Regions from separate parts of the Acinetobacter higginsii genome, predicted to be linked through region 2. Evidence: predicted binding sites of a transcription regulator. Region 2 holds the regulator's gene; each other region holds the start of a gene.
The links. Region 2 encodes PhoB, which activates phosphate uptake and scavenging genes when phosphate is short. Its sites were predicted from a motif close to TGTCATNAANCTGTCATAA; they were not measured.

Region 1 (10,335 bases), on a different contig from region 2:
CCTGTGACATTGATTGGTGAAATTGATATTGATTATAAACCTGCCAAGCGTGTTGAGGTTGATGTAGATCAAGTTCAATTCTAAGCAATCGGATCATCCCAAAAGACCACATGACAATCATGTGGTTTTTTGCTTATGCTTTATTCTCATAAAAATGTTATAGATCAAGAGAGAGGATTATTTTATGCGAATTTTATTGGCTGAAGATGATGCCTCTCAGGCAGAGAGTATTAAAGACTGGTTAGAGATGGATGGTTATAGTATTGATTGGGTTGAACGTGGTGATCATGCCATCTTGGCGGTCGAACAGCATCAATATGATTGCATCTTACTGGATCGGGGCTTACCACAGGCCACAGGGGATGACATTCTGAAAGCGATTCGCCGTCAGGACAGCAAAACTCCGGTTATTTTTATTACGGCCAAAGATCATATTCATGATCGGGTCGAAGGTTTAGACCTTGGTGCTAATGATTATTTGGTGAAGCCATTTAATTTAGAGGAATTATCGGCACGGGTCCGTTCACAATTACGCCAGCATCAAGCCCAAGCAGGGCTGTATCTAAATTTTTCCGATTTACAGCTAGACCCACAAGCCAAAACACTGAGCAAAGCAGGACAGGCCATTAATCTGACCGCAAAGGAATTTCAGATTTTGCATAAACTCATGCAAAAGCCCGATCATATTTTGACACGGGAACAATTGGAAGAATCCTTATATGCATGGGGGGATGAAATTGAAAGTAATGCCATTGAAGTGTTTATTTATCAGATTCGGAAGAAAATTGGCGGGCAATATATTAAAACCATTCGTGGTTTAGGCTATCGCATGCATCAGGAATAACAGCATGAAAGTGGTGTCTTTACAAAGCAAACTGGTTAAAACCTCTTTAATCAGCTCCGTCGTTGCAGGATGTGTGGCACTGCTTTTATTCGCGATCATTTCTGCTTACCAAACCATGCAAGTACAAGACGAAATCATGGATGAGATTTCAGATATGCTGCTTATCGCGGATTTAACTACCCCCTCTGGGCAGCAAATTGATGAGCTCAGTGATCAGTTTGATATTCAATATCGCTTAAGCAATCAACAGCAAGTACTCACCCAGTCAGAAGACTTTCAACTCGACCAACAGTATTACAGCTTGATTGATGCAGCACATGGCGACTACGGTTTGATTTGGCAGAAAGGTCAGTTATGGCGAAGTTATGCGGGTGAAGATGAAAATTCGCATATGCAAGTGTTGATATTGCAACCTTTGGAAGAACGTTTCCAAGATTTGCTGCATAACTTTGTGGGATATGCGCTGGTCTTAATGTTGGTGTGGTTAATGCAGTGGATCATGCTGCATTTTCTGATCAAGCGCCAATTTAACGTAATTCATCAATTATCAAAGCAAATCTCGGCCAAGAATGCGGATGATCTTAGTCCTGTTCAAGCGGGTGAGGTGGAGTTAAAAGAACTACAACCGATGTTGGGTCAGCTTAATCGCTTATTACAGCGCTTAGACCAGTCCCTACAGTCTGAACAACGTTTTACCGCGGATGCCTCGCATGAGTTACGTTCTCCTTTGTCTGCGATTCAGATGCGTTTGCAGTTATTGCAGCGTAAATATCCAGAACGCGCAGTTGACTTTAGCCAAATGCAGCAGGATGTGAGTCGAGGTATTCAAATTTTAGAGAATTTATTGTTATTGGCACGTTTAGACCCAGAGCACACGGATAATTTGCCCAAGACTTATCTTTCGATGCAGGAGAGTGTTGAAGAGGCAATACAGGCACTTCACTTATTTGCCAAGGAAAAGCATATTCAATTGCATTGGCAGGCTGCAGCAGATCTGCAGGGGCAGATTCTTGCCAATCAGCAGTTGATCTTTACCTGTGTTCGAAACCTTGTGGACAATGCCATTCGATACACGCCAGAACATGGACAAGTCTATATCTCTTTACAGCAACAGCAGCAATATTTGGCTTTGATTGTAGAAAATGAAGGCCAAGGGATGGATACAGAAAATTTAGCACGTTTGGGTGAACGTTTTTATCGGGCTTTGGGAAGCAAAACACAAGGCTCTGGTTTGGGTTTATCGATTTGCAGCAAAATTGTCGAGTTACATCAAGGTAAAATTCAGTTTGAACAGTCCCAATATGGTGGTCTGAAGGTCAGCATCCTGCTTAAACGTTAAGTTGGGTTGGGGTTGAGATCAAACGCATTAAAAAAGCAGTATGCGCTGACATACTGCTATTCCCACGTTTTTTGTTATTGTCCGATTATTATTATATTACTTCGTTAAAATCAGGCGATTATTACGGGTTAAACGTAAGCGATATTCCTCACCAGCATGCATGATGCGGATTTCGCGACCTAAGGCAAAAAGGTTGTTTGAATGCAACATTGGCAATGATTGAGCTGCATCGGTACTACGAGTAAATAGGCTGAATGGTGCGTTCATTTGTTATGCTCCGTGGTGTGTTTTTTAATGTTTTAAATGATAATCATTATCGAATAGACCTGTCAACGGAAATTTTAAGAATTTACAAAATCATCTATTAATTTTATTTTTTGACATGGGAATGCCGCGTGGAATTCCTTAGAATGAATCTGAAAAGATGAGAGATTTTAAACGGTTATGACAAAGGCTACAGTTGATGTTGCGATCGCAATTTTATTACACAAAACTAAAGTTTTAGTGGGTTGGCGACAAGCAAACCAACATCAGGGTAACAAACATGAATTTCCTGGCGGAAAAGTCGAACCAGGGGAAAGCCCTGAGCAGGCTTGTCGTCGAGAAATTTATGAAGAAGTTGGCATTGGTTTAAAAGAGTGGCATGCTTTTGATGTGATCCGACATGAATATGAAGACATCATTGTCAATTTACACTTATTCCATGCTTATGTACCTGATGAGTTACTTAATCTTATTCATCAACCATGGGCTTGGTATAACCGTGATCAATTGATTGATCTCAATTTCCCGAAAGCAAATGCCGCAATTCTGCAACGTTTGAGTTGGCCACATCTGATTAAGATTAGTGATCAAATCGACGCTTTGCCTCAACAACAGGTGCTATTGTATTGGCGTATACAAACGGATGATATTCAGCAAATTGAGCAACAGCTTGACGCTTTGAAGGTTGATCAATTGAGAAAACTCATTATCAATCTTGATCTGTGGCAAAAATTGAATGTAGAGCTGCAAAACAAGATACAGACCATTCATTTAAAGCAATCGCAGCTGATGAGTTTAAGCAAAGGTGGTTTGATTGTAGGGAAGCGCTTTATTGCTGCTTGTCACGATGCCGTGTCTTTACAACACGCTCAGCAGATTGGGTGTGATGCCGTGCTTTTGAGTCCTGTACATGCCACAGAGACGCATCCAGAAACGAAAGTATTGGGGTGGGATCGTTTTCAGGAATTGGCACAGAATAGTGATATTCCTGTATTTGCTTTAGGTGGGCTTGCACCGGCAGATTTAGAACAAGCCCAAAAACATCATGCTTATGGGCTTGCTGGAATTCGACAGTTTAGTTCAATTGATTAAGCTTAAAGTGTCTGAATGGTTCTACGTGCTTCTTGGGCCTTAATGGTATGACCGCGTGCTTCGCTCGCTTTCAGGATGATAAACCAAAGCTGTTTCTTCATAGCGTTACTTTGCGCATAACTTAAGCCACGACGTGCCAATGCTTCGGCATTGGCATATTCTTTGCGCTGATCGGCAATCATGGCCAAATACAAATAAGTTTCCGTTGCTTGTGGTGCAATGCGTTGTGCTTGTAGGGCATAACGTTCAGCTTCAGCAAGTTGTTGCTGCTTATAAGCCACTTGTGTTTTCTGCATTAAAGTCTTAAATGCAGGCAACTGGCTACCATCATTAAACTTCTGCTGAACCTTTTGTTGCGGAACAACAACGGGAACACTTTGACGTTTAATTTCTTTCTGTTCATAAGGTGTAATTTTTACACCAGAAGAAGGTTGGGTGACCTTCTTCTTTTGCGAGCTACTCGTTGGTGGCTGATTTGCAGGTTTGGTAGTTTTCTCTGGTGCAGTTGTACAACCTGCGAGTAGCAGCACACCAAGTAGAACCGTGGTTTTATTCATCATGTCCAATCATCCTTGTAAACTTAATTGTCACTGTTACCGTTATAGCTGCCGCTAGAAATAACGCGTGTTGGAGTGTGATTGGATAAATCTGTATCCATTTGAGTTTCACTTTCGCGAATATAGTTGCTTATACCGTCATTATGATCATCTGTAGGTGTTGCATCGTTCGGAATATAAGTTGGTTCTACTTCGTAGTGAGATTGACCGCATAAGGTTGCACGACGTGGTACGGTCTGACGCAGTAATGGAATATACATCGCACCATCACAGCCTTGAGCAGATAAATCACCGCTGGCACTATCAATCCATTGCCATTGAACATTATCGGTTTGGCGCAGATTGACAGGTTCTTGACGGAGCTGTTTCATCACATTGATCCACACAGGCAATGCACCTGATGAACCGGTTAAGCCAGTGACTTTATTGTCATCCAGACCTAACCAGACAACTGCAACATGATTGCCAGAATAACCTGCGAACCATGAGTCTCTGGTGTCATTTGTAGTTCCAGATTTACCTGCTAAATTCAGTGATTCTGGTAGGCTGTTATATGCAGAACGACCCGTACCAGAACGCATCACTTGCTGTAAACCATAGTTAATAATGTATGCAGCTGCTGGGTCGATGGTTTGTTGTACATTCAAGCCATAACGTTCCAGTAAATGGCCTTTGGCATCGACTACGGTACGAATTGAACGTGGTGGGTATTTAAAGCCACCTGTCGCAAAATTACCGTAAATGCTCAATACTTCCATTGGTGACATATTTACAGCACCAAGGTAAATCGAAGGGTAGGCAGGGATATCAGAACTTACCCCGAACTGTTTGAGCTTATTGCTGAATGCAGATAAACCAAATTCATTGGCTAAGCGTACAGTAGAAAGGTTGTATGAATTTGCTAATGCTTGTTGCATTGGCACAACACCATGTTCACCACCACTGTAGTTCTTCGGTGTCCAGCTCTTATCACCATCAATCGGAATATTGACTGCACTGTCTTCAATTGGGCTTGCCCATGTATAACGCCCAGATTCGATTGCATTTAAATAAATAATTGGTTTGAGTAATGAACCCACTTGGCGCTTAGCATCTAAGGCACGGTTAAAGCCTGTAAAGTCTTGAGTGGAACCCACAGCTGCAACCAATTCACCATTTTCAGGATGAGCAACCAATACTGCACCTTGTAAGTTTTTCAAACGGGCAGGGTTGGCTTTGGCTAAACGATCGACAGTGCTCTTAAATGCATTTTGGACTTGGGTCTGTGCAATTGGATCAAGTGTGGTAAAGATTCTTAAGCCTTGATTGGTAATATCACTTTCTTGGTATTCAGTACGAAGTTGACGACGCACAATATCCAAGAAATCTGGGAATTTTGCAGGACCTAAAGTTGGTTTACTCACCACGTTTAATGGACGTGCAATTTCATCTTGGTATTCAGCTTCTGTTAAATAGCCCATCACTTTCATGTTGTTTAACACAACATCACGGCGCTTTTTCGCAGATTCAGGATTACGCCAAGGATTATATAAAGAAGGGCCTTGAACCAGACCAACCAAGTAGGCTTGCTGTGAGATATTCAGCTCACGTAGAGGTAAGCCAAAATAAAACTGTGATGCTAGACCATAGCCATTAATCGAATAGCTACCATTTTGGCCTAAATTCACTTCATTTAAATAGGCTTCAAGAATCTCATCTTTGCTGTAATGTAATTCAATCAATATAGCCATCAATGCTTCATTGACTTTACGTTTCAGCGTTTTCTCTGGTGATAGATAGAAATTCTTGACCAACTGCTGCGTTAAAGTTGAACCACCTTGACGGCGACCACCTGTGGCATTACTGACCAAGGCACGTGCTGTACCACGGATCGAAATACCATGATGATGATAGAAATTACGATCTTCTGTTGAAATTAGTGCTTCAATCAGAGTTTTTGGCACTTTATTTAGTTTGATTAGAACGCGGTCTTCATTGTGCTGTGGATAGATTCCACCAATCAATAAAGGCTCTAAACGAGCGACACCTGTACTCGAAGGTTTGGTTGAACGGATTTCACTCACCTGACCATCAGCGAAAGCAAGTTCTAGCACTTGCTCAGGTTCATTACTATCGCCATAGTCAAAACCGCGGGTATGTACATACATCTGGTTGCCTTGTACTACATAGCTACCAGACTTGTCATAATTCGCTGTGTTTTTGTAACCCAGTAATTTTAACTCTTGGGTAAAATTCTCTTGAGTAATCGGTGCACTAGAATAGATTTCTAATGGGCGAGCAAACACCTTGGCAGGGATGTCCCAACGCTGACCTTCAAACTTGTCACGAATAATATTATCCAAGCGGATCAGATAGATACTAAAAGCAACAAAGACACCTATCACTAACATTGAGAAAATGAGTGCTAGAAAACCAATACCACGTTCAAACTTCATAGATTTGCGTTAAAACCAAAACAATGTCGGTAATGATGCGATAGCTTATTGTCATTTTGCAATCATAAAACTGTGAATAAATAGCAACATGCAATAAAAACTTTAAGAATGCGTTGACATTAAACGTATAAAAAAACAACGGATAGACATTTTTATACTTTTTAATCAATCATCAACGCAACATTGGTTGTTAATGATATGATAGTCAGTAATCGCGACGGAGCTAAATTATTCGTGCAAATTTCACATAAATCCTTTCGAAATATTGGTCTAATTGGACGACCAGACAAGTATTCTGTAGTAGAAACGTTATGTTTAATTCATGATCATTTGATCACTTTAGGTTTAAACCCCGTTTTTGATCAGGAAACAGCCAAACTGGTGCCTTATAGTTATGGGCAGACAGTGAGCCGAAATTTACTTGGGGAAGTGGTTGATTTAGTTGTAGTTGTAGGGGGTGATGGTTCACTTTTACATGCTGCACGTGCATTGGTTCGACATAATACGCCTGTAATTGGAATTAACCGCGGTCGACTGGGCTTTTTAACAGATATTAAGCCAGCAGAAGCGATATTTAAACTTGATCAGGTGCTACAAGGTCAATTTCAGCTAGATCGCCGTTTCTTGTTGGAAATGGAAGTTCGTACCAATGGTGAAACGATTTATGATGCAATTGCATTGAATGATGTGGTTTTACACTCTGGGAAATCGGTTCATATGATCGATTTTGAACTGAATATTGATGGACAATATGTCTATCGTCAGCACAGTGATGGCTTGATTGTTTCAACGCCAACAGGTTCAACCGCATATTCACTGTCAGGTGGCGGGCCAATCTTACATCCGAGTATGGATGCGATCGCCTTAGTGCCGATGCATCCACATACGTTGTCGTCACGACCGATCGTGGTGGGTGGTCACAGTGAAGTTAAAATTACCATTCGTGAAAACCGTGTTTTGCCGATGGTCAGTGCCGATGGTCAACATAGTGTTGCATTAAATGTCGGTGACACGGTGCATATTCGCAAACATCCGTTTAAACTAAGCTTATTACATCCACCTGGTTATGACTTCTATATGGCATGTCGTACCAAATTGGGGTGGAATCAAGATTTTGAATCTTTTCAACAGGATGACTCATGAATATTGAACAAATGCTCGCTATTTTAAATCCTGAAATTGTTGAGCGTCTTCGTACTGCTGTTGAAATTGGTAAATGGCCAAATGGTATTGCATTAACCAAAGAACAGCGTGAAATCTGTATGCAGGCGGTGTATGCATGGGAAATGGAACATTTACCAAAAGAGCAGCGTAGCGGTTATATCGATCGCGGTACTAAAGAAGACGGTGAGGAGTGTGATGATGACCACCATCACAACGAACCAGAATTCAAACCGATTCGTTTTGTTTAATTTAAGAAGCTCAGTGATTACTGGGCTTTTTTTATGTTTACAAAATATAATAAAGAATCTTATGAAACATTTAAAATCTGTTTATGCACTATTATCTCTTATATTTTTTAGTGATGCTGTATTGGCTAAACAACCCATTGAATGTTTACTCAAGGTGAAGGTCGTTGCCAACCAGAAATACACTTCTCCCCAAACCGAATATACAAGTATAAAGAACGATGGTTATCCCATGTTATTGATTGGGATTCAGGTGATGGAGTCGCAATCAATACGAAGCTCCCAAAAGGTCAAAGCGCATCATGCATATTGTAAGGCACTTATAGGTCAACAACGAGATGCTTATCTTTCGGGTCCTTACGATCCTAACAAGATTACAATCAAAATAGGTGATCACCTGAAGCTAAGAAATATTCATTCTTCAGGTCGGGAATATCCGTTTTGGCCAGATTTTTATTATATTGAAACTTAAAACCAAGGCTATCCGATATAACCTGGTCATTCGTATAATCAGAAACGACTCTTCCACAATTCTTTCGCTTTTTCCATTGCATCATCATAGCTATTGACTACACCCATGGTATACAACGCGATTCCCATCGTTTCGACGATTGCCAATTCGCCATATTCATGCGTATGTTCGCCCAACCAAACCGCTTTAAACACAGCTAAATCAAGCTCTTCTTCAATCGGACTACGGTCAGGGGTTAACTTTGGTAGTTCGTGTTCGTACAATTCACCATTTTTAATGCCACAAATTAACGTTTTGGCATCAGGATTACGTTCAAACTCACCACCTTCACCTTTAATCACTGCACTGTTTTGATAACCCAAGCGGAACGCCGTTTGTTGATGTGAGGTTCGATAAGCAGGGTGGAAGATCGCTTGTAAGGTTGCTTTGGCATTAAATGGATTAATCAAGCGTGCCAAGGTGTGAATTGGAGAGCGGAGTCCCATCACATTTCTTAGCGAGATCAATTCACTTAGAATTGGCGAGATGGCTTCAAGAGGAAGGTAGGCAAAGTTGTGTTGTTGCAGTTGCTCACGAACCTCCTGTTGATTTTGACAAATTGAATAGCCTAAATATTGTAAAACTTGTTCGGTATAAACGCGGTTAATGGTATGACCTGATGCACCATGCATCACAATCTTGTAACCATGATGTGCTAAAGTCAGTGCTGCCAATAAGAACCATGGATAGTGCTTACGCTTGCCTGCATAAGAAGACCAGTCAAGATCGACATCAAGTGGCTGAAAGTTGAGTTGATCACGCGTAGCTTGGACAAATCCTGCCAGTTCATCGACAGATTCTTCTTTAACACGGAGTAGCATTAAGAATGCACCCAACTGCACATCCAAGACTTCATCTTTTAAAATCATGCTAAAGGCTTGATAGGCTTCTTCATAACTAAGTGAACGGGAACCTGTTTTGCCTTTACCTAAAATACGCACATATTGAGCAAAAGGATGTTCAGCGGTTTTATAGATATTACGTTTTGTGTTCATGGTCGTATTGAAGGTTGTCACAAAGAATAAAATGAATATGACATAAAACTGAGCTGTGTAGCATAAAAAAACCAACAAGCTGTTTAATCAATAAGCAACTGTTGTCTAAAGATAGACGATGCAAACAAAATTATTGACCGAATCAGTCTAGTGATTTGATGTAAACGGGACATGACATCCCATCTAAAAGTTATTAGCATGGCTGCGAACAAATTTTTAAGAACAATGAAAGCGAAAGGAAATAATGATGTTAGCTTACGATTCAGATTTGGAACTCTTCCGCGATAACTTTAAACGCTTTATGAGCGAGCAGATTGCACCGCATTATGAGCAATGGGAACGTGAAGGCATCATGCCACGTTCTGTATGGAACGCTTTGGGCGACAATGGATTCTTGTGTGTCGATGTCCCAGAAGAATACGGTGGTTATGGTGTGCCAACCCATTATTCATTGATGTTGGTTGAAGAGTCTGCACGTGCGGGCTACTGTGCATTATCAACCGCGATTTCATGTCACTCTGAAATTGCAGCACCGTATATCCAACACATTGCAACAGAAGAACAAAAACAGTATTGGTTGCCAAAAATGGTATCAGGTGAAGTAGTTGGTGCCATTGGTATGACTGAACCGGGTGCTGGCTCAGATTTACAGGCGATGCGTACCAGTGCCATCCTGCAAGATGATCATTATGTATTAAATGGCTCAAAAACCTTTATCTCAAATGGTCAGCATGCGGATCTTGTGGTTCTTGCAGTAAAAACTGATCCACAAGCACGTGCGAAAGGTGTGTCACTCATGTTAGTGGATACACATTTAGAGGGCTTTAAAAAGGGCACTAACCTCGACAAAATCGGTTTGCATTCACAAGATACTTCAGAGCTGTTCTTT
Region 2 (10,335 bases):
ACGCCCCATCCGCAATGCTGTTGCTTCAGGTAAATAGAGCGTGCCTTTGACTAAAGGCTGTAAATGATGCTGGCGACCGGTCAGGAAGCAACGACAGACCGATGGACTTGCGCCTAGCATATACATCACTAAAGGAATCAGGCGAATAAAATTACGGATCAAGCCAAAATAACGGTGACTACGATAATCTTGTAGGCTGAGTTGTTTTAATTCTGGACTGCTTTCATGCTGCTGCAAAACAGCAAACAGTTGTTCTGGAAAGGATAAATTATAATGTACCCCAGAAATGGTCTGCATACGGCGGCCATAACGTACCCCTAAACCACGACGGTATAAGGTTTTAAAGCGGCCAATATTGGAACTGCCATATTGTGCCAGTTTAATATTTTCTTCATTATCATCCAGCATACACGGCATCGACAAAGGCCAGAGTTTCTCACCCTCTTCAAGCTGCTGATGTACAACACTATGGATATCACTCAACTCATTTAAAGCGGCAGCAATGGTCGTTTGTGGCGTGGTAATAAACTCCATCAACGCTTCTGAATAATCAGTGGTGATATGCGGATGTGTGAGAGCCGAACCTAAAGCGATTGGGTGATTTTGTTGTGATAAAAATCCATTGCTTTGCATGCGTAGGCTTTCACGCTCAATCCCACGTAACATCCCCTTTAATAGCGAGGCATCTACCCAAGTTGGTATCACAGAGGAAGTAAGGCTGGGTTGATTCATATTCTATGCTCGCTTATTCAAGATCAGCCGACCACATGCATGGTAGCGACATCGTCGATTCTACAGACATGCTGTGCATGCCAATCCCTTCGACTCAGCCAATTATAACGACAATTACAATCTAGTCATCTGATTTAGTTTGGCAATTTTTATCACAATCTTGTTACATAAGACACGCAAAAATTGTGATTTTATTGAAAAATAAATCTTCCAATGGATACTCGACCATGCAAGCGCAAGACATTCTTAATTTTTGGTTTGACCCTGATCATCGTGCACTTTGGTTTGCCAAAAGTGATGATTTTGATGCAAAAATTCGTGCGTCCTTTGCAGAGATTCATCAACAAGCTGCTCAGGCAGAGCTGTGGTCATGGCGCCAAACACCTGAAGGACGTTTGGCTGAAATTATTATCCTCGATCAGTTCTCACGAAATTTATATCGAGATCAGGCACAGGCCTTTGCCTACGACAGCTTGGCTTTAACCCTGTCACAAGAAGCGATTAGCTTGCAGCTGGATGCACAACTCAGTCCCGAGCAACGTTCCTTTCTTTATATGCCATTTATGCATAGCGAATCCAAACTCATACATGAATTTGCCCTAAAATTGTTTCAACGCTTAGGCAATGAAATTAATTTAAACTTTGAGAAAAAGCATAAAGTGATCATTGATCGTTTTGGGCGTTATCCACATCGCAATGCAATCTTGGGTCGCAGCTCAAGCGCTGAAGAACTGGAATTTTTAACTCAACCGAATAGTAGTTTTTAAGTCGACCTCCCTCGACACTGAATAAAGGAATGGCATATGAAAGCTTTATTAATATGCACCCCGCTCCTTGTCGCACTGACATTTGCAGGATGTGCAACGGTTCCCTCCAAACCCAGAACCTTTGATCAACTCGGACAATTCACCGCTTATCCGTTAAATAACAAAACTTACCGCGTTGGTTTCCAAGCGGATAATAATTTGAGTTATGGTACGGCTGAGGAAATTACCTTGCTCAAAGCAGCGCAAACCACGGTCAAAAATGGTTTCCGTTATTTTAGTGTGGTGGACGATCCAAGTAATGCCCGTCATAAAACACCTCGTCAGGCGGTAATTTATCCGACACCATCTTATTATCCTTATGGTTATTATCGTCGTCATCCTGCCTTTTGGCCTGATCCATTCTACGATACCCCACAAGTGGTCAATATTGATCCGATTCAAGTGTCGTATACTATCGAGTGCTTTAAGACACAACAGCAATCACCAGATGCCTTTGATGCACAACTGATTTTGCAATCCCTAGGGCCTAAATATGGCTTGAGTCCATCAGGAGATGTGTTGCAGCCGCCTGCACCACCTCAAAACAAGAAATGAAATTAAAAGGATGACTCAATGAGTTCAGTCGAAGAAATCCACGTCCCAAGCTTACAACGAAGTAAATACTTCGCCACCATGGCACTGATTATTGCAGTGGTGTCATGGGTCGCTTTAATGGTCGCGGCACATTTTCTGCCTGAATATAAATGGCTCATCCATATTTTCATGCTCGGTGCAGAAGCAGGCGTGGTTGGTGGCTTAGCCGATTGGTATGCAGTCACCGTCTTATTCCGCAACCCTTTCGGCAGAATGCCCTTACCCAAACTGTTGCGTGACCACACTGAAATTATTCCACGTAATAAAGCGCGTATTGCCGAATCAATGGGACGCTTTGTACAGGAAAATTTCTTATCACCACAAATTGTGGAACGTAGCTTACAAAATGCCGATATCAGTTTGGCAGTGGGTCAATGGTTGGCCAGTCCAAAGAACAATCAGCAAGTGGTACAGATGATTCAGCATGCTGTGCCGAGAATCTTTGAATTTGTCAGCCAAGATCAGATTGCACACTTTGTCCAAAATAACAGTGTGCAATGGGTCAGAAGTACCAAAGTCAATAAACTGGCCAGTGAAATGCTGCGTGCGGTGCTGGAAAATGATTTCCATCAAGATGTATTACAACGTGGACTGGATCTGGCACATGAATGGATGGTATCTCACCCTGAAGAAGCACGTGATTTGTCACGTAAATTATTCCAAGAACTCGGTGTTTGGAAGCTGGCTAAAGGCGCAAGCTGGATCGGCATTGATGTACAGCAACGCACTATTGATTCACTCATTGAAAAAGTTGAATCGATGCTGGCCAATCCTGACCATCCTTGGCGTCAAGATATTGAAGCCACCACGCATAACCTGATGCTGGAACTGGCAGAAACAGACAGTGACGCCAGCCAACGCTTAAACCGTGGCAAAGATGCCCTGCTCGATAGCCCACAAGTGCTGAACTTTATCAGTGGCGCTGTGGCCATTCTATGTGATGCGATTAAAACTGATTTAATGCAGGAAGATTCAGGCATTGCTACCAATTTACAAGCCGCCATTCAACAGTTGGGTGAGAGCCTGATTCAAAATGAAAAAGTGCGTCAGGTACTGAATGAAAAAATGGTCGGTTTAGCCACCAATTTCAGTGAGCAATATAGCGACAAGATCATTCGTTATATCAGTGAGCGCATTCATGAATGGGATTCTCGGGAAATGATCGCCAAAATTGAAAGTGAAGTTGGCGGTGATTTGCATATGATCCGCGTCAATGGTGTGATTGTCGGTGCGTTTATTGGTTTAGCACTCGGTGTGATTCGTGCCATTGTTGAAAATGTTTTGTAAATAAATCACATCGTAAAGTTCTCTAGCTCAATTTAAGTTGGGATCAACTATCGTGACGGCGGCATGGATGCCGCCCGTAGTGCTGCGGCCTCAAGGATGGGCCATCAGCACTACAAAGGATTTTTGTTACTTTTCATCCTTGAAAAGTAAAACATGCCTATGCAAATTACATATAATTTCTCACAGCATACGAGGCTGTGCAGAGTCATCGTAAAAAAGAAATTAGATATTAAAAAGGACATCCGATGTTGCAACTTCAGTCAAAACTCCCAAGCCAAGGCGTCACCATTTTTAGTGTCATGACTGAACTCGCACACCGACTCAATGCCCTGAACTTATCCCAAGGTTTCCCCGATTTCCCTGCGCCACCTGCATTGCTCGAAGCCCTCAGCCAAGCGACACTTTCAGGTTATAACCAATACCCTGCGGGTGACGGCGTACTGGCTTTAAGACAACAACTGGCCACACAATTCTTGGCACGTGATCAGTTGCAACTCGATCCAGTCACTGAAATCACCATCACCCCTGGCGCAACCATTGCAATTTTCTGTGCCATTCAAGCCTGTATCCACGCTGGCGATGAAGTGATTATTTTCGATCCAAGCTATGACAGCTATGCCCCTGCGGTTCAATTAGCAGGTGGAAAATCAGTACATATCCATTTAGATGCACCCAGCTTTCAGGTGAATTGGCAAAAGGTCAAAGACAGTATCAATGCCAATACCCGCATGATCATTGTCAACACCCCACACAATCCAACAGGTGCAATTTGGTCAGAACAGGATTGGCGTCAGTTAATTGATTTGATTCAAGATAAAAATATCGTGGTGCTCTCAGATGAAGTCTATGAACATCTGATTTTTGATGGGCAAAAACACTATAGCGCACTGCAATTTCCAGCATTGCGTGAACGCAGTTTTGTGATTGGTTCTTTCGGCAAAACCTATCATGTCACTGGTTGGAAAACCGGCTATTGTGTTGCTGCACCACAACTCATGCGCTTATTCCGCCAGATCTATCAATTTGCCAATTTCTGTGGCACCACTCCATGCCAGATTGCACTGGCCAACTATATGCAACAACACCCTGAGCATATTCAAGAATTGCCAAGTTTTTATCAGGCGAAACGTGATCTGTTCAACGCCCAAATTCAAGATTCACGTTTCGACTTCATCCCATCTCAAGGCACCTATTTTCAAAATCTGGATTACAGTGCTATTCGCCCTGATCTTAATGATGTCGAGATGTGCCAATTCCTTGCGGAGCAACATAAAATTGTGGCAATTCCAATTTCGGTGTTCTATCAACAAGCACCAGCCTCATTACGCCTGATTCGTTTCTGTTTTGCCAAAACAGATCAAACACTGCAACGTGCAGGTGAAATCCTCGTACAATGTTGATCAACAAAAAGAAACTGAACCCTCATCTTCAACACAACTGAGAATGTTATGTTGACAAAAATACAATCGTTTCAGGATGAAGCGTGAAGGAAATTGAATGACACCACGCCAACCCTTGGTCATGCAACCAAATCTCTGGAAAACCTTTTTTGTGTTTCTGGTACCGTTGATTGCCACCAATATTTTACAAAACCTGTCAGGAACCATTAATACTATCTTTGTCGGTCAAATGATGGGAGTCAATGCAATTGCCGCAGTATCAGTATTCTTCCCCATCCTGTTCTTTTTACTGGCTTTTGTAATCGGGATTTCCGCAGGCTCCACAGTGTTGATTGGGCAGGCATGGGGTGCGCAGAATCTAGAAAAAGTTCGCTCAGTGATTGGTTCTACCGTCTTTATGACCTTAATCGGCGGCAGCATTATTGCGGTCTTGGGTCTGATCTTCGCCAAACATATTTTGGAGTTGCTGGGTACCGATCCTAAAGTGATGCACCTGTCCTTGCCTTATGTGCAATGGATGTTGGTGGGCAGTCCCTTACTGTTCGTCTATATTATTTATACCTCGATCTTGCGCGGTGTCGGTGATAGTGTGACGCCACTGATTGCCCTGAGCCTCACCAGCTTGATTGGTTTGGGCGTAACCCCCGTTTTACTGAAAGGTTATTTTGGTTTTCCAGCGTTAGGTATTGTTGCCCCTGCGATTGCAACCATTATCGGTTATGCTGCGGTGCTGATTTTTTTAGCCATTTATCTAAATTATAAAAACCATCCGCTGAAAATTGATGGTCTATTGCTGCAACATATTCGCCATGATGCAGAACTGAGTAAATTAATTTTAAAACTTGGTATTCCAACAGGGATTCAAATGGTCACCACCTCCTTAGCGGGTTTGGTGATTATTGGCTTGATTAACCATTATGGTGCGCATGCCACCGCTGCCTACGGCGCAGTCAATCAGGTACTGAACTACATTCAATTTCCAGCCTTGTCGATTTCAATTGCCGCTTCGATTTTTGCAGCACAAGCAATTGGCGCAGGTAAACCTGATTTATTGGCCAAGGTCACCCGTACCGCTCTAGGTATGAACTTCTTATTTACCGGTAGTTTAATTGCCCTCGCTTATTTGTTCTCAAAATATCTGATGGCGCTGTTTATTACCGATCACAGTGTGATTGAACTGGGTCAGCAACTGTTATTTATTGTGCTGTGGTCGATTTTGTTCTTTGGTGCCAGTGCCATTTTTGCATCGATTATGCGTGCCAGTGGTGCGGTCAATATTCCAATGTTGATCAATATTTTCACGATTGTTCTAATCGAAGTGCCGTGCGCGTATTGGTTTAGCTCATTGTGGGGCTTAACAGGCATCTGGATTGCCTATGCGCTGTCCTTTGTTTGCCTATGTCTGTTCCAAGCCTTTTATTATCAATTCTTTTGGAAGAAGACCAAGATTAAGGTACTGATCTAAAACCACCTTCTGACGGATATAAAAAAGCCATTCACAGAGAATGGCTTTTTTCATGCTAACGACTTACATCATCTTGGTTGCAAGCGCTGCAATACGCTGATAACCCGTCGGGAATAAACGTTGGAACGAATCCACAATACGCGCATCGGTCCCAATCAATAAACGGCGTTTATCTTTCAATACTGCATTTAAAATTTGACGTGCAGCTTCTTCTGGTGGGGTACGCAGGAACTTATCAAATTGCTTGATTGATTTGTTTGGGTCCATGCCCAAGCTCTTCAAACTGTCATTCATTTTCGCTGCTTTGGCGATATTGGTACGAATCCCGCCCGGATGTACGCAAAGTGAGCTGACACCACCCTTCTCAATGTCCAATTCCTGACGTAATGATTCAGTAAAACCGCGTACCGCAAATTTAGTTGCGTTATACGCCGATTGGGTTGGTTGCGAGGTTAAACCAAAAATACTGGAGATGTTGATGATATGACCATCTTTGGTTTGTTTGATGAATGGCAGGAATTCTTTGGTGCCATAGACCACACCCCAGAAATTAATCCCAACGATCCATTCTAAATCTTCATAGCTTGCGCCTTCCACTGTCGAACCAAGTGCTACGCCTGCGTTATTGAAGATCAAATTGACTGAGCCATGATCCTGTACAGTCTCTTGCGCCCACTGTTTCACCGCATCACGGTTTGAAACATCGAGGACTTTGGTGGTCACTGTCACAGGGTACTGCTTCACTAATTCGACAGTTTGCGTCAGGCCTTTTTCATTGATATCACTCAATGACAAATGACAGCCTTGTTTCGCCAATAAAACAGCCAGTTGTTGTCCAATCCCAGAACCTGCACCGGTGATCGCTGCGACTTTATTTTTAAAATTTTTCATTGCCTATCCTTTGTGTAAGGGCCTGTTTAACCTGTAACCAATATAATTTTGACAATACGTGTTGTCAATATAGTACACTACAGCTTTAAGACAAATGGCAATAACCAACATCCTACATGTCATAATAGGCCTATTTACATTTCATGACCGATGATGTTTAAAAGAGACAAGGTATATTTTCAAAATATGGTTATGCTAGCAGCACAACAAGGTTGAAATGCACATATTAGACTTAGACATACGATTTAAAGACTTTTTAGGGAACGGTTTTCTCAATGGCAACTCAAGATCAAGCGACACGCAAGAAAAACAATACAGAAGCGAAAGAACGGCAATTCAAAGGTCTGTCTTTAACTGAGCGCAAAGAAGCACGTCGTGAAAAATTGATTGAAGCAGGTATTGCAACCTACGGTACACAAGGCTTTTTCTCAGTCACGGTCAAAGATGTCTGTAATGAAGCCAAGCTGACTGAACGCTATTTTTATGAATCATTTAAGAAAAGTGAAGAACTATTTCAAACCGTATTCTTAAAAATGATTGAAAAAATGCAAACCTGCTTAACCCAAGCTGTCCTCATGGCAGCACCTGAACCCAAGAATATGGTGACTGCAGGTTTGTCAGCGTTATTGAGCGCGATTAAAGATGATCCTCGTATGGCACGGATTATTTATATTGATGCGATGCTAGTGCAGGATTTACATAATCAAGCCACCATTCAAGAAACGCTGACCCAATTCGATCGCATTATTCAGGGCTTCGTGATGATCACCATGCCCAATGCCCCACATAGCACTGAAGAAGTCTCGTTGATGGCAACTGGCCTAAATGGTTATGTCACCCATATTATTATTCGTTGGGTCTCGGAAGGCTTCAAACAGCCTCTGGAAGATGTTCTGTCCGCCTGCTGTGCTGTCTTTTTGTCTTTTATCGAAACCACCTCGCAAAAAAATTAAAATCGTTTTACAGTTTTGTGACACGCAAAGCTGTTAAACTACAGTTAAGTTAAGCAAATGAATTCATTTGCTTTATTGCTAGGCAAATTGTCATCAATCCGTCACGACTCTGCCCCATGCTTGTCACAATTTATTGCTAAATTCGACTTTATTAATTCTTTTGCAATGATATTGTCATAATTAATCTTTGTAATAAGCCTGTCATAACAACAAAACGGTTAAACCGTTACAGATTTTAAGGGTATTGCGCTGTGAAAGATGACTATATTTTAATTGTCGATGATGAGCTACCGATCCGCGAAATGATCCATACCTCTTTGGATATGGCAGGCTTCCAATGTTTACAAGCTGAGGATGCCAAACAAGCGCATCAGATTATCGTTGATCAGCGTCCTGCGCTTATTTTGCTGGATTGGATGCTACCTGGTGGCGTGAGCGGTGTGGATTTATGCCGTCGCCTCAAACGCGATGAAAACTTGGCCGAGATTCCTGTGATCATGCTGACTGCACGTGGTGAAGAAGACCACAAAGTACAAGGTCTGGACGCAGGTGCCGATGATTACATGACCAAGCCATTTTCAACCCGTGAACTGGTCTCTCGCATCAAAGCGGTATTACGTCGTGCCAATGCATTGAGCGGTGAAAAAGTGATTGATGCCAATGGTTTATTACTTGATCCTGTCAGCCAGCGCGTGAGTTTCGGCAACAGTATTTTAGATATGGGCCCAACCGAATATCGTTTATTGGCCTTCTTCATGACCCATCCTGAGCGCGCCTATACCCGTGCTCAACTCCTAGATCAGGTCTGGGGTGGCAATGTCTATATTGAAGACCGTACTATTGATGTGCATATCCGTCGTTTACGCAAAGTGTTAGAGCCTTTTGGTGTCGACCGTTTTGTACAAACCGTTCGTGGCACAGGTTACCGTTTTTCGACACGAGCAGATTTAGCAGTAGGTTAAAAATCCTTTATGTATGAGCCTTACCCCGTCCCTGAACTGGCACGTGAACACCAACGTTTTCGCTACAGCAGTTTATGGACCTTTGCAAAACAAGATTTAAGACTGTTACTTTTTTTCTTATTGATTGCAAGCTTAGTCGGATTCGGGGTGGGTTACTTCTGGAGCTGTATTTTTATTGCCTTCGTGCTGTTTTTTTTCCTACAGCTACGCTCGCTTTATCTGGTCAATGAATGGATTTCCAATCGCCCTTATGATGTCCCACCCAATCTGAACGGGATTTGGGGCGCTTTGCTGTTCAATGTTTACCGTGCACAACGTCAAGAACGCATTGTTCAAGCGGAGATGGTCGGATTGATTGATCGGGCGCAATCCTCTCTGGTGGCATTGGCCGAAGCGGTGGTTTTAATTGATGATCAACATCAAATCGAATGGTGGAATCCTGCCGCTGAAAAATTGTTAGGGATTAGCCCTTTGGATCGTGGCCGCAACTTATTGTCGATTCTGCGCCAACCCAATTTTATTGAATATTTCAACCATAGCGATCAATCTCCTGATGGTATCCGTTTACAGGCGCAGATGGATGAAGAACGTTATGTACAGGTCAAACTCACCCGTTTTGGTGGAGAAAGCCGTCTGCTGGTCGCGTATGACACCACACGGGTGCATAATCTGGAACAAATGCGTAAAGACTTTGTCGATAATATTTCACATGAGTTACGCACACCATTGACCGTGCTCAGTGGCTATATCGAAACCTTTACCGATCAAGATGATATTACCCCGCGTTGGAAACGTGCTTTCACCCAGATGCAATCTCAGACCAAACGGATGAATGCTTTGGTCAATGACCTCTTATTATTATCAAATTTAGAAAATAATAAAAAAGTCGCAAAGAATCAGATTATTGATATGGCCAATCTGATGAACCAAATCTTTGATGATGCCCGTGCCTACAATCTCGATTATGGTCATACCCTCAATCTGGATATTGATAGCCATTGCGACCTGATTGGTTCTGATATCGAAATTGCCAGTGCATTCAGCAATTTAATTACCAATGCGATTAAATACACGCCTGCAGGTGGCATCATCACCATTGGCTGGCATGAAGATGGTGACCATGCCTACTTTACCGTTCAGGATAATGGCATCGGGATTAACCCAAAACATTTGCCGCGCCTAACAGAACGTTTCTACCGTGTCGATAGCGCACGTAGCCGTCAGACTGGTGGAACAGGATTAGGG
Region 3 (10,335 bases), on a different contig from region 2:
TATCAGTCGTATGGAGCGTGTCACGGTCAAATTAGGCATACGGCATCATTACAATAGAAATAACTAATCCGAGCAGTCATCCATTTTTGTCTGATCAGATTTAGAGATGCAAATGAGAATGCTATACTTTTGCGCAATGATGAAATCCTAATAAAACGAAATGGACATTTAAAAATGGCACATCAATTTACGGTTAATGAAACAATTCATGGTGTTTCAATTGAGGACTTTTCAAGACTGGTCGCGGTTACTTCATTGCATGAAGCAGTGTGTAAGCGTATTCCAGGTGAAAATTTGGAAATTATCGAATCGAATATTCAGGGTGATATTTATACTTTACGCCGTGAATATAATCTGGATGTTAATATTCCAGAGGTGGCGAAAAAATTATTAAAAAATGCGTTCCGCTTAAAACGTGCTGATATTACCCATTTGAAAAACTTAACCTCGACAGTTGAATTGGGCGCAAACCTGCCTTTGGAAGCGAAGGGTGAGCGCAGTGTCACGGGTGATAGTGAAAAAGTGAATATCTCTTTAACGTGGACAGTGAAAGTTAAAGTGCCGTTGATTGGTGGCATGTTAGAAAAGCATGCAGAAGGCGAAATCCGTAAATTCAGCACACTTGAAATCGAGATCGTTGCAGATGAATTAAAGAAACACCTTTAATTTTTGCAGAAAAGAAAGCTCTCCATGTGGGGAGTTTTTTTGTTTTAGAAGCGTAGGAAATAGGGAACAATCGAAAGCACCACGCCAATGATACTGATCATGGCAGTGCTATCAATAAAATAGGTAAAGAGCATCAAGACCAAACCACAAACTAAAGGCACGGTCATTTTCTGCTTTTTTCCATACATAAAATAGCCTAAGCCAATTGAGCTAAAGATGACACCTAGAAACAGTTGAGTTGCATTCATGTGCTTTGCCATGCGTTATTTTTTTCGCGAATATATTATGACAAGATTCTTAAATGAAAATTATGGTAACGCGATAAAATATCCAATACGATAATATTCACTATTTGGTCAAAACAACGATAAGGGCGTGGGATGAGTGTAATTCTACCTGTAGCACAACGTGGTGAAGAAGTTTTAAAAATTAAAGCGGCAGCTGTCGCAAACGGGGAATTTAATAGTGAGTGGTTATTGCAATTGGCATCTGCCATGCATGCGACCATGTTGGAGCGTAATGGGGTTGGGATTGCAGCACCACAAGTTTATATTTCTAAACGCTTAATTATTGTGGCGTCACGTCCGAATCCGCGTTATCCCGATGCACCTGAAATGGATGCCGTGGTGATGGTCAATCCTGAGATTTTGGCATTTTCTCAAGAGTCTTGTTTAGGTGAAGAAGGCTGTTTAAGTGTGCCAGATGAGCGTGGGCAGGTCGAACGGGCGCAAGCAATTAAAGTACGTTACTACACCTTACAAGGTGAAGTGATTGAAACTGCTTTTGAGGGTTTTCCTGCACGGATTGTTCAGCATGAAGTGGACCATTTGGATGGCATTTTATTTGTAGAACGTTTGAGTTAGTTGTGTATGTAAGCTCATAAAATCATTACAAAAGCATAATCTCAATATGATCCGCTCTCTGTACTATAAGATCTGATTTAAATTAAAACTTGAAACATTTAAAGGCTAGATGACCATGAAAACTCCACTTCCTGATTATTTGGCACATGTGATTGATGCCTGCGATATCGATAACAGTGGGCATCTCGCCGATTATATTCCTGAGTTAGCCAATGCAAATCCCAACCGATTAGCACTGGCCTTGTCTACCGTTGATGGTGAAATCTATTCCGTTGGGGATGATGAGATTGAATTCACGATTCAATCGATGTCTAAACCGTTTACTTATGCCTATGTGCTACAACAGCTTGGGATTGATGCCGTATTAGAGAAAGTTGGGGTTGAACCTTCGGGCGAAGCCTTTAATGAAATTTCATTGGGTAAAGATCGCCGTCCTAAAAATCCGATGATTAACTCAGGTGCAATTACTACGCATTCACTGATTCCTGTCAAAGATGACTTATCAGGTGCAGAAATTTTACGTCGATTTATGAGCGAGCTGGCAGGACGTGAACTGCAATTTGATGATGCTGTTTATGAATCCGAGGTGAAAACGGCCTATCGCAATCTCTCAATTGGTTATATGTTGAGTACGGTTGGGATATTGGAAACTGATCCTGTTGATATTGTGAATGGCTATATTCGTCAATGCGCGATCTTGGTGACGGTTAAAGATCTAGTACGGATGGGCAGTGTTTTTGCCAATGGTGGGGTTGATCCTAAAACGGGTAAACGCTTATTGAATCGTGCTGTGGTACGCCAAGTCCTAAGCGTGATGATGAGCTGTGGTATGTACGATGCCGCGGGGGATTGGCTCACAACGGTTGGTATTCCTGCCAAAAGTGGTGTCGCAGGTGGAATCTTGGGTGTGTTGCCAGGTCAGGTGAGTATTGCAGCTTTCTCTCCTCGACTCGATGAACATGGCAATAGTGTACGCGGCATCGATATCATGGAAAGACTCTCTCGTGATATGGGCTTGCATTTGATGGAAGGCACACCTTCTGCACAAACGATTGTGCAGAGTCATTATCGCACTGGAAAAGATGCGTCTTTAAGTGTCTATGTACTGCGTGGTGTATTGAAATTTACTGAAGCGGAAATGTTGTTACGAACGCTGCAATGTGAGCCTGTTGATAAAAGCTCTATTGTGATTGATTTAACCCAGATTTCATTGATTCATGATGTTGGAAAACGGATGTTTTTGGAGGGGATTGATCGTTTGATCGATGATGGTCATACATTATTGTTGGTTGATCCTGAGCAGCGTTTGGATCATGCACGAACGCATAAAGATCGTATCTTGCATGTTTATCAGAATCTTGAGGATCTGATTGAGAAGCATAAAGAGCTATAGGAGAAGAGAACCTTTATTGAAATGATATAGGTTCTGAATAGCGTTTATATATTGTGCTCAATATACTCGGATGGATTTTATTTTATGGGGGAGAATTTAATTTAAATTGTATTTATAATGAGCCGATTAGTTTTTGAAGAATATCTAAAATGAAAAATAAAATATTGGGTTTTATATTGATGTTTATGGCTTCACAGTCATTGTTTGCAGCTCCATTTGTGCAGCCTGTTATTCAGGGTAAAACTTACAATAATTGGGAAGTACCAATACGCTCATTAGCTAAGCCGAAAAGCATCATTAAAGGAAAAGCAGATGAGTGTAATGGTGGTTATTTCCCTGATGAATATGATTATGGCAGTTTTAAACTTTTAGACACAGGCGTCATTAAAGAGGTTTATTTAAGTCAGAACAATGCGCTAGTGTTTCATGGACAAAAAATTCGTGGTGGGATAGATCAAAAGACTTTTATGCAACAATTTAAAAAATATGAATTGTGGATGGATGCTGAAAATAAGAATGTTGTTTATAGTGGGCTTGCCGAAAGTGGAAATGATTCAATAGCGTTTGTCTTTAAAAATGGAAAACTTTTAAAATATAAATTGTTCTTTGATGATTGTTAGTTTTGACAAGAGTAAGTATAAAAATAAACCAGTCGCTGAAATGTAGCAGTTTAGCCAATTTAAAATGTATTTTAGGGGCTGGAAAAGCAAGTTAGAGAGAGTTAAATTTTTTTAAAATAAATTGATAAATATGGCCCCAAAAGATCATAAAAAGCCCTCCGCAACTCAACAATAAGAAGACAGCTATAGCTACATAGGAGACGTTGCTTTTAGCTTCATATAATTTCATGAGCTGGTGGTCTGCCAATGTATGTTGAAATTGCTTTTTATTTACAGCGTCGACCCAAGTCATATCTTTGATCATAAACCTATCGTTTATTTTTATAATATCTGCCGTTTTGATTTGATAGTTGAAAACTTGGTCTTGATCATGGCTGCAGATAGTTTCCAAATAATTTGAACAGTCAAAAAGATAAATTCTTTTTTGATTTTCAGTGATAAATATCGTATCTAACTTATTAAACTTTTTAATGCTGAATTCATAATTCATGCTTTTATCTGTTTCCAGATGCTGATACGGCGTTACTTTAATTATCTTCTTTGGTGTGAGAAGTTCATAAACACTTAAAGCTAATATAAGAAGAAGGAATGCTGTAAAGATTAAAGCGATGATTGTTGCTAAATTCCTTTTCTTTTTTTCATTTAATCTAAAACCTATAGTCATTTGAAATTTGATGCTGGTCAATTCTATTTATATTAAATTTTACTACAACTTTTTGAAATCTAGAAATTAAGCATTGATAGGATTAATTTCAAAAAATAGTTTTATTCGCGAGCAAGATCTATGTAGAAACGGATGTCTTTGGTAAACAATCTTTGCTTTTGGATCATATAAAAATCCCCTCAATTGAGGGGATTCTTTTGATCACTTACGCAATCGAATCATCTAAATTCGGCGCTAACCAACGCTTCGCTTCATCCAATGTCCAACCTTTACGCTTTGCATAATCCTCAAGCTGATCTTGAGAAATCTTGCCTACGTTGAAGTATTCACTTTCAGGATGAGAATAATAGAAACCACTGACAGAAGAAGGCGGCATCATCGCAAAGTGTTCAGTCAACTTGGTACCAATTTTCGCTTCTGAACCTAACCAATCAAATAACACTGCTTTTTCAGAATGCTCTGGGCAAGCAGGATAACCTGGTGCAGGACGAATGCCGACATACTTCTCTTTGATTAATTCTTCATTGCCCAAAGTCTCATCGGCTTTATAGCCCCAGAATTCTTTACGAATGCGCTCATGCAAATGTTCTGCGAAGGCTTCGGCAAAACGATCGGCCAAAGACTGAACCAGAATTGCTGAGTAATCATCACCTTGGGCTTTATATTCATTTGCCAATTCTTCAGCACCAAAGATCGATACCGTGAAACCACCGAGATAATCAGTATTGTCTTTAGAGGTGCTAATAAAGTCTGCTAAAGATAAATTTGGTTTGCCTGTGACTTTGTCTGACTGCTGACGAATATGCTCAAAGGTATGCGTAACCTTTTGACCAGATTCATCAAACACACTCACGGTATCCGCACCGGTACGCTGTGCAGGGTATAAACCAAATACAGCACGTGCATCAAAACGATTATTCTCGATAATGTCTTTTAGCATCGCTTGCGCTTGGTTATATAAATCAGTGGCTGCTTCACCCACAACTTCATCTGTCAGGATTTTCGGGAATTTACCCGCCAAGCTCCAAGAGATAAAGAATGGTGTCCAGTCAAAGTATTCAACCAAGGTCGCCAATGGATAATTGGTAATGACTTGCGTACCTAAACTATTTGGAATCGGTGGCACATAGTTGTCATCCACCTTGAAACCGTTCTCAATCGATTCGGCATAGCTGAGTTTGGCTGCTTTCGGTTGCTTATTGGCTAAGCGTTCACGAATCTTGGCATATTCAGCACGATGTTCTGCAATAAAGTTGCCACGCATTTCTTTCGAGAGCAGGGTAGTTGCAACACCCACTGCACGTGAAGCATCGGCCACATAGATCACCGCATCATTTTGATACTGAGGATCAATCTTCACCGCAGTGTGTGCTTTCGATGTGGTTGCACCACCAATCAATAATGGAATGTTAAAGCCTTTACGCTGCATTTCTTTGGCAACAAACACCATTTCATCCAAAGACGGGGTGATCAAACCCGACAAACCGATGATGTCACATTTCTCATCAATCGCGGTTTGCAGGATTTTTTCCGCTGGGACCATCACCCCAAGATCAACGATGTCATAACCATTACAGCCCAAGACCACGCCCACGATATTTTTACCAATATCGTGTACGTCACCCTTAACAGTCGCCATCAACACTTTACCTTTGGATTGGCTACCTGTTTTTTCAGCTTCGATGTATGGGTTCAACCATGCAACGGCTTGTTTCATCACACGTGCAGATTTCACGACTTGTGGCAGGAACATTTTACCTGAACCAAACAGGTCACCAACCACGTTCATGCCATCCATCAATGCGCCTTCAATCACATCAAGAGGGCGTTTGGCTTTTAAACGGGCTTCTTCAGTATCTTCATCAATATAGGTGGTGATACCTTTTACCAACGCATATTCAAGACGTTTTTCAACCGATTCATTGCGCCATTCAAGGTTTTCAGCCTCACGTTGCGCGCCACTATGACCACGGAACTTCTCTGCCACTTCAAGCAGTTTTTCTGTGGCATTTTGACCTGATTCACCTTGGTTCTGGTTTAAAACAACATCTTCAACTGCATCTTTTAGTTCTTTTGGAATATCGTCGTAAATCGCCATTTGACCAGCGTTCACGATCCCCATAGTCATGCCTTGTTTGATGGCATGGTAAAGAAATACCGAGTGAATCGCTTCACGGACAGGCTCATTACCACGGAAGGAGAAGGATACGTTAGAGACACCGCCTGAAATCATGGCATGTGGCAAGTTCTGTTTGATCCAGCCCGTAGCTTCAATAAAGTCGACGCCATAGTTGTTGTGTTCTTCGATCCCTGTTGCCACGGCAAATACGTTCGGGTCAAAAATAATATCTTCAGCAGGGAAGCCCACTTCATTGACTAAAACATCATAAGAACGTTTACAGATTTCACGTTTACGTGCAGCAGTATCGGCCTGACCTGTTTCATCAAAGGCCATCACAATAATCGCAGCACCGTACTGACGGCATAGGCGAGCTTTTTCAACAAACTCGTCATAACCCTCTTTCAATGAAATTGAGTTAACAACAGGTTTACCTTGTACACACTTTAAACCTGCTTCAATGATTTCCCATTTTGACGAGTCAATCATGATTGGCACACGAGAGATATCTGGCTCAGATGCCACTAGATTCAGGAAATGCACCATCGCATTTTGCGAATCCAGCATGCCTTCATCCATGTTGATATCGATGATCTGTGCACCCGCTTCAACCTGTTGCTGAGCTACTTCCAAAGCTTCGGCAAACTTTTCTTCACGGATAAGACGCAGGAATTTTTTTGAACCCGTGACGTTGGTACGTTCACCGACATTGACGAACAGTGAATCATCATAAATGTTAAATGGTTCTAAACCACTTAAACGGCAGGCTGGTTTGGTTTCAGGAATTTGACGTGGCTGAATGTCTTTGACTGCATTATAGATAGCGCGAATATGATCTGGTGTGGTACCACAGCAACCACCAGTAATATTGATCAAACCGCTTTCAGCAAATTCTTTGATGAATGCTGCGGTTTGTTCTGGAGTTTCATCATATTCACCGAAGGCATTCGGCAAACCAGCGTTTGGATGGGCAGAGACAAAAGTATCAGCAACATCCGCAATGGTTTTCACGTGTGGGCGCATCGCGTCTGCACCCAAGGCACAGTTAAAACCAATTGAGAGTAAATCACCGTGTCGTACTGAGTTCCAGAACGCTTCAGCAGTTTGGCCTGTTAAGGTACGACCTGATGCATCGGTAATGGTGCCTGAAATCATCAACGGTAGTTCATGACCAATTTGCTTGAATACTTCTTTCACCGCAAAGATTGCAGCTTTACAGTTCAAGGTATCAAACACAGTTTCGATCAAGAGAATGTCTGCACCACCTTCAATCAAGGCGTGGGCAGCTTCAATATAGTTTTCTTTTAATTCATCAAATGTAATATTACGGAATGCAGGGTCGTTCACATTCGGTGAAATCGAACAGGTACGTGAAGTTGGGCCAAGTACGCCTGCAACAAAACGTGGTTTCTCTGGGGTTGAATATTTTTCACATGCTGCTTTGGCTAAGCGCGCTGCTTCACGGTTGATCTCTGGAACAAGGTCTTCCATGTGGTAGTCAGACATTGAAACACGGGTGCCGTTAAAGCTGTTGGTTTCGATAATATCTGCGCCTGCATCCAAATAAGCTTCATGGATGCCCTGAATAATCTGTGGTTGGGTTAAAACCAATAAGTCATTATTGCCTTTAAGGTCTGATGCCCAATCTGCAAAACGTTCACCACGATAATCTTCTTCTTCTAGTTTATGGCGTTGAATCATGGTTCCCATTGCACCATCAATAATCAGGATGCGTTGGGTAAGAAGTGATTGTAGGGTGGTAAGCGTGGACATTCAGAAACCCCAGTTGATGATCAAGATAAAAAGCAGGGGCATTGTAACAGAAGCTAGGTCAAAGCGCGTATTTTCAGCAAGCTTGAACAGTGATTCATCGGGTCACTTAGAAAATGTCATAAAATGTTCATGAAGTTGTCACAATTGAATTGAATAATGCTTAAAAAGAAAACATCCAGTTCGGAATGTGACAGTTTAATGTCATATTTCGTAGCGTTTGTTGCAAAATCAGACAAACAGTTCTATCGCTGTTTTTGTTTTTATAATGCATTGTTTTTTATTAATTAAAATGAAAAATAAGGTGGATTTATTACTGGGAAATACAAAAAAATGTGATGAAAACATGAAATTTTGGCTTTATGTGACAGTCCTTTGTCATATAATTGTCATAATTTAATTAAACAATACAGGGGATTTTATTATCCTCTAACCGTCTACATGAATTCTAATCTTCCTCCTGTTTCGGATTCACCGCTTGCCAGCTCTCAGGCAAAATCGACGAATGTACATGTACCAACACCGAAATTCTTTATGCCGGTGTTTTTGACAATTATTGTTGCAACACTGATTTATATCGGTTTTCAGCTTAGTGCTGACTTGGCACATGTACCGCCTTTAAGTTTATATTCAGTTATTCTTTTATCGACGGCACTTTTCATTGCTTTAGGCTTTGAATTTGTAAATGGTTTTCACGATACGGCGAACGCTGTAGCGACGGTTATTTATACCAATGCATTGCCTGCTCCAGCAGCAGTGATGTGGGCTGGTTTCTGTAACTTCCTTGGGGTTATGGTAGCGAGTGGTGCGGTTGCATACGGTATTATTGCATTACTCCCTGTAGAAATGATCATGAATGTCGGCAGCGGCGCTGGCTTTGCGATGGTTTTTGCATTATTAATCGCGGCAATCCTATGGAATTTAGGAACGTGGTTTTTGGGGATTCCTGCATCAAGTTCACATACCTTAATCGGTTCGATTTTGGGTGTGGGCATCATGAACCATATTTTAAATGCGTCTGCTGGTGCGACCAGTAGTGGTATTGATATGGATCAGGTGATTAAAGTTGGTAAGGCATTATTATTCTCTCCATTGATTGGTTTTGCATTTGCAGCAATTCTATTCTTGTTGGTGAAGAAAGTATTTAAACGCCAAATGGAGCTGTTTCAGCCACCTGAAGGTAACAAGCCACCACCACCAGTGATTCGTGCAATTCTTATTTTTACTTGTACAGGTGTGAGCTTTGCACACGGTTCAAACGATGGTCAAAAAGGCATGGGCCTGATCATGTTGATCCTAATTGGCTTGGTTCCACTGGCTTATTCATTGAACAAAAACTTGGATGCGCAGCATTTACAGTCTTTTGAACAGCTTTCTTCAAAAACAGCAACTGTTTTAAACGTTAATCAAAACGAGCTGACAGATGAGAAAGCGCGTGAAGTATTAACTAAATATATCCAAACCAAAGAACAAACGGCTGAAGTTGTACCTGCGTTAGCAAGTATGACAGAGCACTTGGGTACACGTGTTGCTGGTTATGGCGATCTTAAGGCGATTCCTGAAGCTGCTGTTAGCGAAATCCGCAATGACATGTATTTAAGCACTACAACGTTTAAGCGTTTAGATAAAGCTGAAGCTTTGCCAGAAATGGATAAAGACCAAGCTAAAGTTGTGAAAGAATACCGTAGTAGCTTGGATTCATTCCTTCAGTACATTCCAAACTGGGTGAAAGTTGCGGTTGCTCTTGCGCTTGGTCTAGGTACCATGGTGGGCTGGAAGCGTATTGTTGTGACTGTCGGTGAGCGTATTGGTAAGAACCATATGACTTATGGTCAGGGTATGTCTGCTGAGCTTGTAGCGATGAGTACTATTGCAGCAGCGGATGGTCTTGGTATGCCAGTATCAACTACACACGTATTAAACAGTGCTGTTGCAGGTACTATGGTTGCCAATAAGTCAGGTCTAAACTTCGCAACGGTTAGAACAATTCTGTCTGCTTGGATCTTTACTTTACCAGCAACGATTACCTTATCTGGTGGTCTATATTGGTTGTTCCTACAGTTTGTTTCATGATCCTAAATACTTAAAAAGATCAGATTTAAAGGCTTTGCTTCGGCAAAGCTTTTTTATGTCTGTACCTTTCATTTTTCTTCAAAATTGTCTGATTTTAGATATGAGTTGTCCTTTTAAAGTGGGTCAGCGTGCCCTTGTCAATTTATGATGCGCTGAATGGCTGAATG

Region 1: a site for PhoB is predicted at 6,581-6,599, ahead of F885_RS16775 (NAD(+) kinase). Genes of this name have one in related genera too.
Region 3: a site for PhoB is predicted at 8,284-8,302, ahead of F885_RS03755 (inorganic phosphate transporter). Genes of this name have one in related genera too.

What each region holds. Positions count from the first base shown of each region.
Region 1 covers NZ_KB850211.1:669,508-679,842, forward strand. The annotation lists gene F885_RS16810 (NirD/YgiW/YdeI family stress tolerance protein) at 1-84, shown strand, start outside; gene F885_RS16805 (response regulator transcription factor) at 185-844, shown strand; gene F885_RS16800 (sensor histidine kinase) at 849-2,183, shown strand; gene hemP (hemin uptake protein HemP) at 2,280-2,450, opposite strand; gene F885_RS16790 (NUDIX domain-containing protein) at 2,628-3,539, shown strand; gene F885_RS16785 (tetratricopeptide repeat protein) at 3,542-4,099, opposite strand; gene mrcB (penicillin-binding protein 1B) at 4,120-6,531, opposite strand; gene F885_RS16775 (NAD(+) kinase) at 6,766-7,674, shown strand; gene F885_RS16770 (YeaC family protein) at 7,671-7,943, shown strand; gene F885_RS0120035 (hypothetical protein) at 8,005-8,412, shown strand; gene F885_RS16765 (glycosyl transferase family protein) at 8,451-9,446, opposite strand; gene F885_RS16760 (acyl-CoA dehydrogenase family protein) at 9,694-10,335, shown strand, end outside.
Region 2 covers NZ_KB850215.1:112,838-123,172, reverse strand. The annotation lists gene gshA (glutamate--cysteine ligase) at 1-732, opposite strand, end outside; gene F885_RS09060 (DUF924 family protein) at 960-1,499, shown strand; gene F885_RS09065 (CC0125/CC1285 family lipoprotein) at 1,536-2,093, shown strand; gene F885_RS09070 (DUF445 domain-containing protein) at 2,112-3,419, shown strand; gene F885_RS09075 (pyridoxal phosphate-dependent aminotransferase) at 3,665-4,819, shown strand; gene F885_RS09080 (MATE family efflux transporter) at 4,917-6,284, shown strand; gene F885_RS09085 (SDR family NAD(P)-dependent oxidoreductase) at 6,348-7,175, opposite strand; gene F885_RS09090 (TetR/AcrR family transcriptional regulator) at 7,451-8,128, shown strand; gene phoB (phosphate regulon transcriptional regulator PhoB) at 8,380-9,090, shown strand; gene phoR (phosphate regulon sensor histidine kinase PhoR) at 9,100-10,335, shown strand, end outside.
Region 3 covers NZ_KB850222.1:365,225-375,559, forward strand. The annotation lists gene F885_RS03795 (hypothetical protein) at 1-67, shown strand, start outside; gene F885_RS03790 (DUF2505 family protein) at 175-666, shown strand; gene F885_RS03785 (hypothetical protein) at 711-914, opposite strand; gene def (peptide deformylase) at 1,047-1,529, shown strand; gene F885_RS03775 (glutaminase) at 1,645-2,922, shown strand; gene F885_RS03770 (hypothetical protein) at 3,072-3,542, shown strand; gene F885_RS03765 (hypothetical protein) at 3,634-4,206, opposite strand; gene metH (methionine synthase) at 4,412-8,098, opposite strand; gene F885_RS03755 (inorganic phosphate transporter) at 8,537-10,168, shown strand.